DNA from 2 places in the Nocardia sp. NPDC051321 genome. Region 2 is predicted to be linked to the other one. Evidence: predicted binding sites of a transcription regulator. Region 2 holds the regulator's gene; the other holds the start of a gene.
What was found. Region 2 encodes HspR, which represses chaperone genes until heat shock. Its sites were predicted from a motif close to ANNTGAGTNNNNNNNACTCANNT; they were not measured.
Positions count from the first base shown of each region.

Region 1: the regulator HspR is predicted to act here: its motif matches at 1,994-2,016, upstream of lon (endopeptidase La).

Region 1 is NZ_JBITEM010000004.1:168,229-172,648, forward strand. Features, by position in the region: gene ACIA8C_RS10425 (cupin domain-containing protein) at 1-207, shown strand, start outside; gene ACIA8C_RS10430 (PrsW family intramembrane metalloprotease) at 211-1,257, opposite strand; gene ACIA8C_RS10435 (hypothetical protein) at 1,254-1,796, opposite strand; gene lon (endopeptidase La) at 2,095-4,420, shown strand, end outside.
Region 2 is NZ_JBITEM010000004.1:524,415-528,834, forward strand. Features, by position in the region: gene dnaK (molecular chaperone DnaK) at 1-300, shown strand, start outside; gene grpE (nucleotide exchange factor GrpE) at 297-1,007, shown strand; gene dnaJ (molecular chaperone DnaJ) at 1,034-2,194, shown strand; gene ACIA8C_RS12120 (heat shock protein transcriptional repressor HspR) at 2,194-2,601, shown strand; gene ACIA8C_RS12125 (FAD-binding oxidoreductase) at 3,171-4,340, shown strand.

The DNA of each region.
Region 1 (4,420 bases), 360 kb from region 2:
TTCGGCAACGCGAGCACCGAACAACCCCTGCAGGTCCTGGTGGTTTTCAATACCAGCGCGCAGGAACCGAATGACGACATCGGCATCGTGGCCACGGTGAATTCGCTGCCCCGCGAGATTCTCGCGGCCGCGTTCGGGGTTCCGGTCGCCGCGTTCGCCGGCGTGCCCACCGAGATCAAGCCGGTGGTGATCACCAGGCGCAAGTGAGCCTCACGCCGGGATACGAATGCCCGATCCCGCGCCGGTCTCCTGCACCCAGTCGAGCAGCACACGTTGCCGCTGTACCTGATAGCGACGGTTGTACTGACCGCTCAACCGCTCCGCTTTACGGGCTCGTCGCCGGCTTCGCCGCGAGATCAACGTGCTCAATTCACCGGCAGGCGCGATCCCGCGCGTCACCGCCCAATTGACCACCGCGCGGAACCATTGCCGTTCGGTGTGCAGCACCCAGGTGTAGACGACGGCGAAGATCAGGATGTAGAGGACCGTCCGCACAATGATCGATCCGACCGGGATGCTCGCCGGGCTCGGCGCGTCCCAGCCGAAATGTAGTGCGGCACCGAGCAAATAGAACGTGACGAGGACCCGCGCGCGCCGCCCGGCCGGCCAATCCGGGCGCGCCACCGCCAGCACGATGCCGATGCCGGCCAGCGCGGTGAGCATCCAGTGCGAGGTGATGCCGGTGAGCAGTCGCACGATGCCGACAAGTACCGCGGTCGCCGAATCATCTTGTGCGGAAAGCAAACCGGCGTTGGCCGAGTAGGTGATGTTCTCGACCACCTGGAAGCCGAGGCCGGTGCAGCCGCCGAGCAGCAGCCCGTGGATCGGCCGATTCAGCAGCGGCCGAGCGAGCCACGCGACGGCGAACACGCCGACGCCCTTCACCGCCTCCTCCACGATCGCCGCGGAAATCGGTGCCTGCCAGTCGACGGCGAACGCGTCACCGGCCAGGTTTTGAATGATGCGCATGTTGTTGTCGTTGGCGAACATCGCGATGCCCGGCCCGGCCAGCGCGCCCCAGAGAAAGCCCATGACCAGCGGCGTCCGGATCCGCCGCCGTGCGCGCAACCGATCCAGGTGCAGGACGAGCCAACCGAAGACGAGCAGGGTCGCGAGCGTGAACGGCAGGCCGACCAGGATGTCACGCCAGGTCAGCGCGGCCACCGGCGCCAACTGGAACACCAGCCCGAGTAGCCCGAGGAATGAGATCAGGCAGTACGCCCAGAACAGCGCCGATGTCGGCTGGAACCACCTCATCGGCGCACCGCTAGCGACTCGAGCACCGGCGTCAGCTCGGGCAGCGTGGCGTCAGCACCGATCAGCACCAGCGTCACCGCCAGTTTCTCGTTGCCGACGATCGCGCACACCCCAGCGCGGTCCGTGCCGCGACAGGTCCGCCCGCTGAACCCGTTCGGCGTCTTGACCTCCCCGCCGTCGAAGGACGCCTCGAAACCTTGCGCGCCGAGCACTTTCAGCCGCCAGTCCGCCGCGTCATCGAAGTCCGTGACCCCGTCGATCACACTGACCGCCAGTCGCGAACCATCCGGAGCGATCAGCACCGCCGTGGTCCGATCCCCCGTCGGCCTACGCTGCCACCCGCCGACCCCGCCGAACCCGACCGTGTCCGGTTCCTCCCCCGGCGCCGTCACCTCGATCTCCGCGTCGGCGGCAACCGTCGTCTCCCGCGTCGGCACCAGCGCGGCCAGCGCCGACGGCACCGCGATCAACGCCGCGATCACCGCGACCACCACCCCGGCCTGTTTCCAGTCGTGCCCGGCCCGCATCGGCCCACTCACGCACATGCTCCCCTCCGTGGGTCCGCTGCGCCCTTACCGAAACTGCCACCGACCAGCGGCGCAGCCGCCCCAACGATAAGCCAGCCCACCGCGTTTACCTGGGAACACGCCCACCACACCACCCCAGCCCGCAGCCGGGCCCCTGCTTCGCCCACAGCGAACGCGGGAAATATCCGGAACAAAGGTGGGAGGGCCGGGGTTGAGTTGGTATCGCTCAACTTTTGGAAGGGTCGAACACGTGACTACACCACAGAACCTGCCGGTGCTGTTCCTGACCGATCCGATCGTGCTGCCGGGCATGGTCGTGCCCATCGAACTGGACGAATCGGCGCAGGCTGCCATCGATGCCGCGCGTGCGGCCAAGACTGACGCGGTGCTGCTCGCGCCGCGGCTGACCGAGGGCTACGCCTCTTACGGCGTGGTGGCAACCATCGAGCAGGTCGGGCGGATGCGCGGTGGCGCACCGGCGGCCGTGCTGAAGGCCGAACGGCGCGCGAAGATCGGGCACGGGGTGACCGGGCCGGGTGCCGCGCTGTGGGTCGAGGCCGAGCCGGTCGAGGTCCCCGCTCCGGACGGCCGGACAAAAGAGCTTGCCGCCGAATACAAGAAGCTGGTCGTTTCGGTACTGCAGCGCCGCGAGGCCTGGCAGATCATCGACGCGGTCAATCAGCTGACCGATCCGTCGGCGATCGCCGACACCGCGGGCTACGCGCCGTACCTGAGCGACGATCAGAAGCGCGAGTTGCTGGAAACCCCCGACGTCATCCAGCGGTTGAACACGCTGATCGAGTGGACCAAGGACCATATCGCCGAGGCCGAGGTCACGGAGAAGATCAGTGACGACGTCCGCGAGGGCCTGGAGAAGAGTCAGCGCGAGTTCCTGCTGCGCCAGCAGCTCAACGCGATCCGCAAGGAGCTCGGCGAGGACGAGCCGGACGGCGCCGACGACTACCGCACCCGGGTGGAGCAGGCCGATCTGCCCGAGAACGTGCGCGCCGAGGCGCTGCGCGAGGTCGGCAGGCTGGAGCGCGCCAGCGATCAGAGCCCGGAATCCGGCTGGATCCGGACCTGGCTGGACACCGTGCTCGAATTGCCGTGGACGGTGAAAACCACCGACAGCACCGATGTTTCGGCCGCCCGCGCGGTGCTGGACGCCGATCACCACGGCCTGGATGAGGTCAAGGATCGGATGGTCGAGTACTTGGCGGTGCGTTCCCGGCGGGCCTCGCGTGGGCTGGAGGTCGTCGGTGGACGTGGTTCCGGCGCGGTGCTCGCGCTGGTCGGTCCGCCCGGCGTCGGCAAGACCTCGCTTGGTGAATCGGTGGCTCGCGCCATGGGCCGCAAGTTCGTTCGCGTCGCCCTCGGTGGTGTGCGCGACGAGGCCGAGATCCGTGGTCACCGGCGCACCTATGTCGGCGCGCTGCCGGGCCGCATCGTCCGCGCCATCAAGGAGGCGGGTTCGATGAATCCCGTTGTCCTGCTCGACGAGATCGACAAGGTCGGCTCGGACTTCCGTGGCGACCCGGCGGCCGCGCTGCTCGAGGTGCTGGATCCGGCGCAGAACCACACGTTCCGCGATCACTACCTGGATCTGGATCTCGACCTGTCCGACGTGCTGTTCATCGCGACCGCCAACGTCATGGACACCATCCCCGGCCCGCTGCTGGACCGGATGGAGCTGATCACCGTCGACGGCTACACCGAGGACGACAAGGTCGGCATCGCCCGCGACTTCCTGGTGCCGAGGCAGCTGGAACGCAACGCGCTGACCACCGACGAGGTGACCGTCACCGACGAGGCACTGCGCGAGATCGCCGCAAACTACACCCGGGAAGCCGGAGTTCGGCAGATGGAGCGGCTGATCGCGAAGGCGTTGCGCAAGGCCGCGACTCGGCTGTCCGAGGACGGAACGGGTTCGGCGACAGCCGATCTCGGCTACGAGGCCGAGCTGGGCAACGACGCGCTGGTGAAGTCCGAAGGCGGCGAGCAGCAGTCGCTGACCATCGACCTGGGTGATCTGAAGGAGTACCTGGGCCGTCCACGCTTCACCCCCGACTCGGTGGAACGCACCGCGGTGCCGGGTGTGGCGACCGGACTGGCGGTCACCGGCCTTGGTGGCGACGTCCTCTACATCGAGGCCAACGTCGCGGAGGGCGAGCGCTCGCTCACCCTGACCGGTCAGCTCGGCGATGTGATGAAGGAGTCCGCGCAGATCGCGCTGACCTACGTGCGCTCGCACCTGGAGGAGATCGGCATCGAACCGTCGGTGCTGGATCGCAATATCCACGTGCACTTCCCGGCCGGTGCGGTCCCCAAGGACGGACCGTCGGCGGGCGTCACCATGGTCACCGCGCTGGTGTCGCTGGCACTGGGCAGGCAGGTGCGCGCCGATGTCGGCATGACCGGCGAGGTCACGCTGAACGGGCGGGTGCTGCCGATCGGCGGCGTCAAGCAGAAGCTGCTCGCGGCACAGCGGGCAGGCCTGAAGACGGTGTTCATCCCGGCCCGCAACGAGCCGGACCTGGACGACGTCCCGGCCGAAGTGCTTGCCGCACTTGACGTCCGCCCCGTCGGTGACGTGGCCGACATCCTGGCCTACGCCATCGAGCCGGTCGCCGAGCCCG
Region 2 (4,420 bases):
GTGCACCAGACCGAGAAGTTCATCAAGGACAACGAGGACAAGGTCCCCGCGGACATCAAGTCCAAGGTGGAGGCGGCCATCGCCGAGGCGAACGAGGCGCTCAAGGGCACCGACATCGCCGCGGTCAAGGCGGCCGTCGAGAAGCTGGCGACCGAGTCGCAGGCGCTCGGCCAGGCGATCTACGAGTCGTCGGCCACCGAGGGCGCCGCGTCCAGCAATGGATCCTCGGCCACCGACGCCGATGACGAGGTCGTTGACGCCGAGGTTGTCGACGAGCCGGTGGACACGGAGAAGAAGTGACCAACGGCAACAATTCGGAGCAGCGCAACTCCGAGCAAGAGCCGGTCACCTTCGTCGACAATCGCAAGATCGACCCCCAGGAGCGAAGCTTGCGTAGCGACCAAGCAGCGCAGACCGGTGAGGTTCGGGAGCCGGCGGCGGACGCCGCCGGCGGCTCCGGCCCGGACGCCGGGAACGACACCGAGTCCATCATCGGCGCGACGCAGGGTGCCGAGCTGCTGGCCGATGCCATCAGCAAGGAACTCGCCGAGCGCACCGCCGACCTGCAGCGGCTGACCGCGGAGTACGCCAACTACCGGCGCCGCGTCGAACGCGACCGCAAGACCGCGATCGACACCGCCAAGGCCGCCGTGGTCACCGAATTGCTCGGTGTGCTCGACGATCTCGATCGGGCGCGGGCGCACGGCGACCTGGACAACGGACCGCTCAAGTCGGTGGCCGACAAGCTGGCCACCGCGCTGCACAAGCAGGGCCTCGAGGAATTCGGTTCGGCGGGTGAGCCTTTCGACCCGACCCTGCACGAGGCCGTGCAGCACGAGGGCTCCGGGCACGACCCGGTGATCGGCATCGTCATGCGCAAGGGCTATCGGTTCGGCGAACGGGTGCTTCGGCACGCGCTGGTCGGGGTAACCGATGGCGTGGCCGATGGGGCCACCACCGACCCGGCCGAGGCATCGGACGCTGATGCCGGCGCGAACAAACAGTAATAAGACGCGAGAGGAGGAGATATCCGGTGAGTCAACGGGAGTGGATCGAAAAGGACTTCTATAAGGAACTGGGTGTCTCCTCCGGCGCCTCGCCGGACGAGATCAAGAAGGCGTACCGCAAGCTCGCACGTGACCTGCATCCGGACGCCAATCCCGGTGATACCAAAGCCGAGGAGCGGTTCAAGACCGTCAGCGAAGCACACGCGGTGCTGTCGGATCCGGCCAAGCGCAAGGAGTACGACGAGACCCGCAAGTTGTTCGCGGGTGGCGGCTATCCACGCGGCGGCGGGTTCACCCCCGGTGCGCCAGGCGGTTTTTCGCAGGACTTCAACATCGGTGACATCTTCGGCGGCGCGAACGCCGGCGACGGTGGCCTCGGTGACCTGCTCGGCGGCCTGTTCAACCGGGGCGGCACCCGCACCACGAGCCGCCCGCGCCGCGGCGCCGACGTAGAGACCGAGACGACACTAGGGTTCCGCGAGGCCGCGCAGGGCGTCACCGTTCCGCTGCGGATGACCAGCCCGTCGCCGTGTACCACGTGTCACGGCAGCGGTGCCAAGCCGGGAACCAGCCCGCGGGTCTGCCCGCACTGCAATGGCACCGGCGTCATCAGCCGCAACCAGGGCGCGTTCGGCTTCAGCGAGCCGTGCGATGACTGCCGGGGCACCGGTTCGATCATCGACGACCCGTGCGTCGACTGTCACGGCAGCGGCATCCAGAACCGCACGCGCACCATCACGGTGCGGATTCCCCCGGGAGTCAGTGACGGACAACGGATTCGGCTGGCCGGTCAGGGCGAGGCGGGCCTGCGTGGCGCACCGTCGGGTGATCTGTTCGTCAGCGTGCACGTCAGCCAGGACAAGGTCTTCGGCCGCAACGGCGACGACCTGACCCTGGTGCTGCCGGTCAGCTACAGCGAATTGGTGCTCGGTACCACGGTGTCCGTGCCCACCCTGGAGGGGCGGGTCGGCGTCAAGGTGCCACCGGGCACCGCGGACGGCCGCATCCTCCGCGTTCGCGGTCGTGGCGTGCCCAAGCGCGGCGGCGGCGCCGGTGACCTGCTGGTCACCGTGAAGGTCGCGGTGCCACAAAAGCTGGATGACAATGCCGCCGAAGCGCTTCGGCGCTTCGCGGAGGCGGAGAAAGCCAGCGGATTCGACCCACGGGCAGGATGGGCAGGTGCTTGATGTCCAATGATCCGAAGCAGGCGGGCGGCGGTTCGTCGCGCGTCGAGTTCTTCATGATCTCGGTGGCGGCCCAGCTGGCGGGCATGCACGCGCAGACCCTGCGCACGTATGACCGTCTGGGACTGGTCACGCCACAACGGACTTCGGGCGGCGGGCGACGCTACTCGGCCAGGGACGTCGAGCTGTTGCGCGAGGTGCAGCGGCTGTCTCAGGACGAGGGCGTCAACCTGGCGGGCATCAAGCGCATCATCGAACTCACCAACCAGGTCGAGGAATTGCAACAGCGCGTCGCCGAACTATCGGGCGAGCTGGATCGATTGCGAGCGGGCTATCGACCCGATCTTTCGCCGCCGCAACGCAGTACCGCACTGGTGGTGTGGCAACCGCGTAATCGCCGTGGTATTTGAGGGATCAGCAGTCCCGCAACAATACTGAATACGGCTAGCTAACTATCGGGCCGCCGGCCTCGGAGAATTGATTGTGCTCCGAGGTCAGCGGCCCGAAGTCGTGCCGGACGCGGGTTTCTGAAGGGTAGCCAACGATAAGCCGAGACTCGGTGTGCGACAGCGCATCGGGGCATCCGATACCGGTCGATAGCCGACTGGTCAGTTTCATCGGGCGCCCTCGTGGCGTGGCGTGCGGTGTGGACTGACTCAGTCGGCCGATCGTCCAGTGATGTTGCCGCACGGTCGCTCTGAGATCGCCGTCGTAGCGAAGACTGCATAACGAGTCTTGCAAATTCAGTGTATCCGTGACTGATTTAAGCCGATTTTTGCGGTCTACCAGTCTGTTTCATAAGCCTTTTGCGCCGCAGGTCCTCGTTTCCGGGGAATTACACGCTTGTTGTTTAAACGGAGGATTCCACTCCTGGCAAACCTCGCCTACACTCCTTGGCAACGGCTGCTGACGAGTGTCCCGCAGCACCTCACTCGCCGGCACAGTTTGTGTTCGAGTGCGAAATGGGGTTGTGACACAAATGGATTCGCGGACTGTCGCTTTGATCAGAACGACGTTCAAGGCGGTTGCTGCGGAGGAAGGGGGGCCGGAGAAATTAGCGAGATCGTTCTACGCGATCCTATTCACCGACTACCCCCAAGTCCGCGATTTCTTTCCAGCAGCCATGGACGCACAGCGAGATCGCCTGGTCAAGGCCATCGCCTATGCCCTTGATCGGCTCGAGGAGCCGAACAAGCTGTTGCCCTTCCTTTCTCAGCTCGGGCGTGATCACCGCAAATACGGTGTGCAGCCCGCGCATTACACGGCGGTCGCGGTCTCGCTGAAGACCGCGATGCAGGTGTACGCGGGCACCGAGATGTGGACCGACGAGGTCGACCGGGCCTGGGACGAGGGCCTGAAGATCATCGGCGACACCATGATCGGCGCGGCGGCGAAGGAAACCACGCCACCGGTCTGGACCGGCACCGTGGTGGAACGCCGCGACGTGCTGCGCAACCTGACCGTGCTGCGGTTGCAACTGGACCAGCCGATGCAATACGCCGCCGGTCAATACCTGAGCGTGCAGATACCGGCCCGGCCGCGGATGTGGCGCTATATGTCGCCCGCGGTGCCCGCGAATGCCAACGGGGAGATCGAGTTTCACGTCCGGAGCGTGCTGGGCGGCTGGGTCAGCTCGGCCATTGTCGGCCAGACCGCCATCGGCGATCAGTGGCTGCTCGGCTCGCCGCTCGGCGGCCTCGGCATCCCGCGCAACACCAAGCGCAAGATGTTGATGGTCGGCTGCGGCACCGGCATCGCGCCGTTGCGCGCCCAGTTGATGGCGATGGCGCAGCGCCGCACCAACCCGAAGGTGCACCTGTTCGTCGGCGGGCATCATCCGTGCGACCTCTACGACCTGGACACGCTGAACAGCCTGGCCGTCGCCAACCGCTGGCTCACCGTAACACCGGTCACCGAACACGACGAAAACCCTTGGTGGTACACCGATTCCAGGGAACTGGCGCCCGCCCACGCGGGCCTGGAGCCGCGGCTGACCGGCCAGATCGGCAAGGTGGTCGCCAGCTTCGGCGCCTGGGCCGACCGGGATGTGCAGATCGTCGGCTCACCCTCGATGGTGCAGACCACCAAGTTCCGCATGATGGCCGCGGGGACGCTCACCAAGAACATCCGCCACGACCCACTGTTCTGACCGGCCGTCCGGGATTTCGACCCCTCCCGTTATCCCGGGCTCAGTCGGAATCCGGTCGCGCCGAGTACCGCGGCCGGATT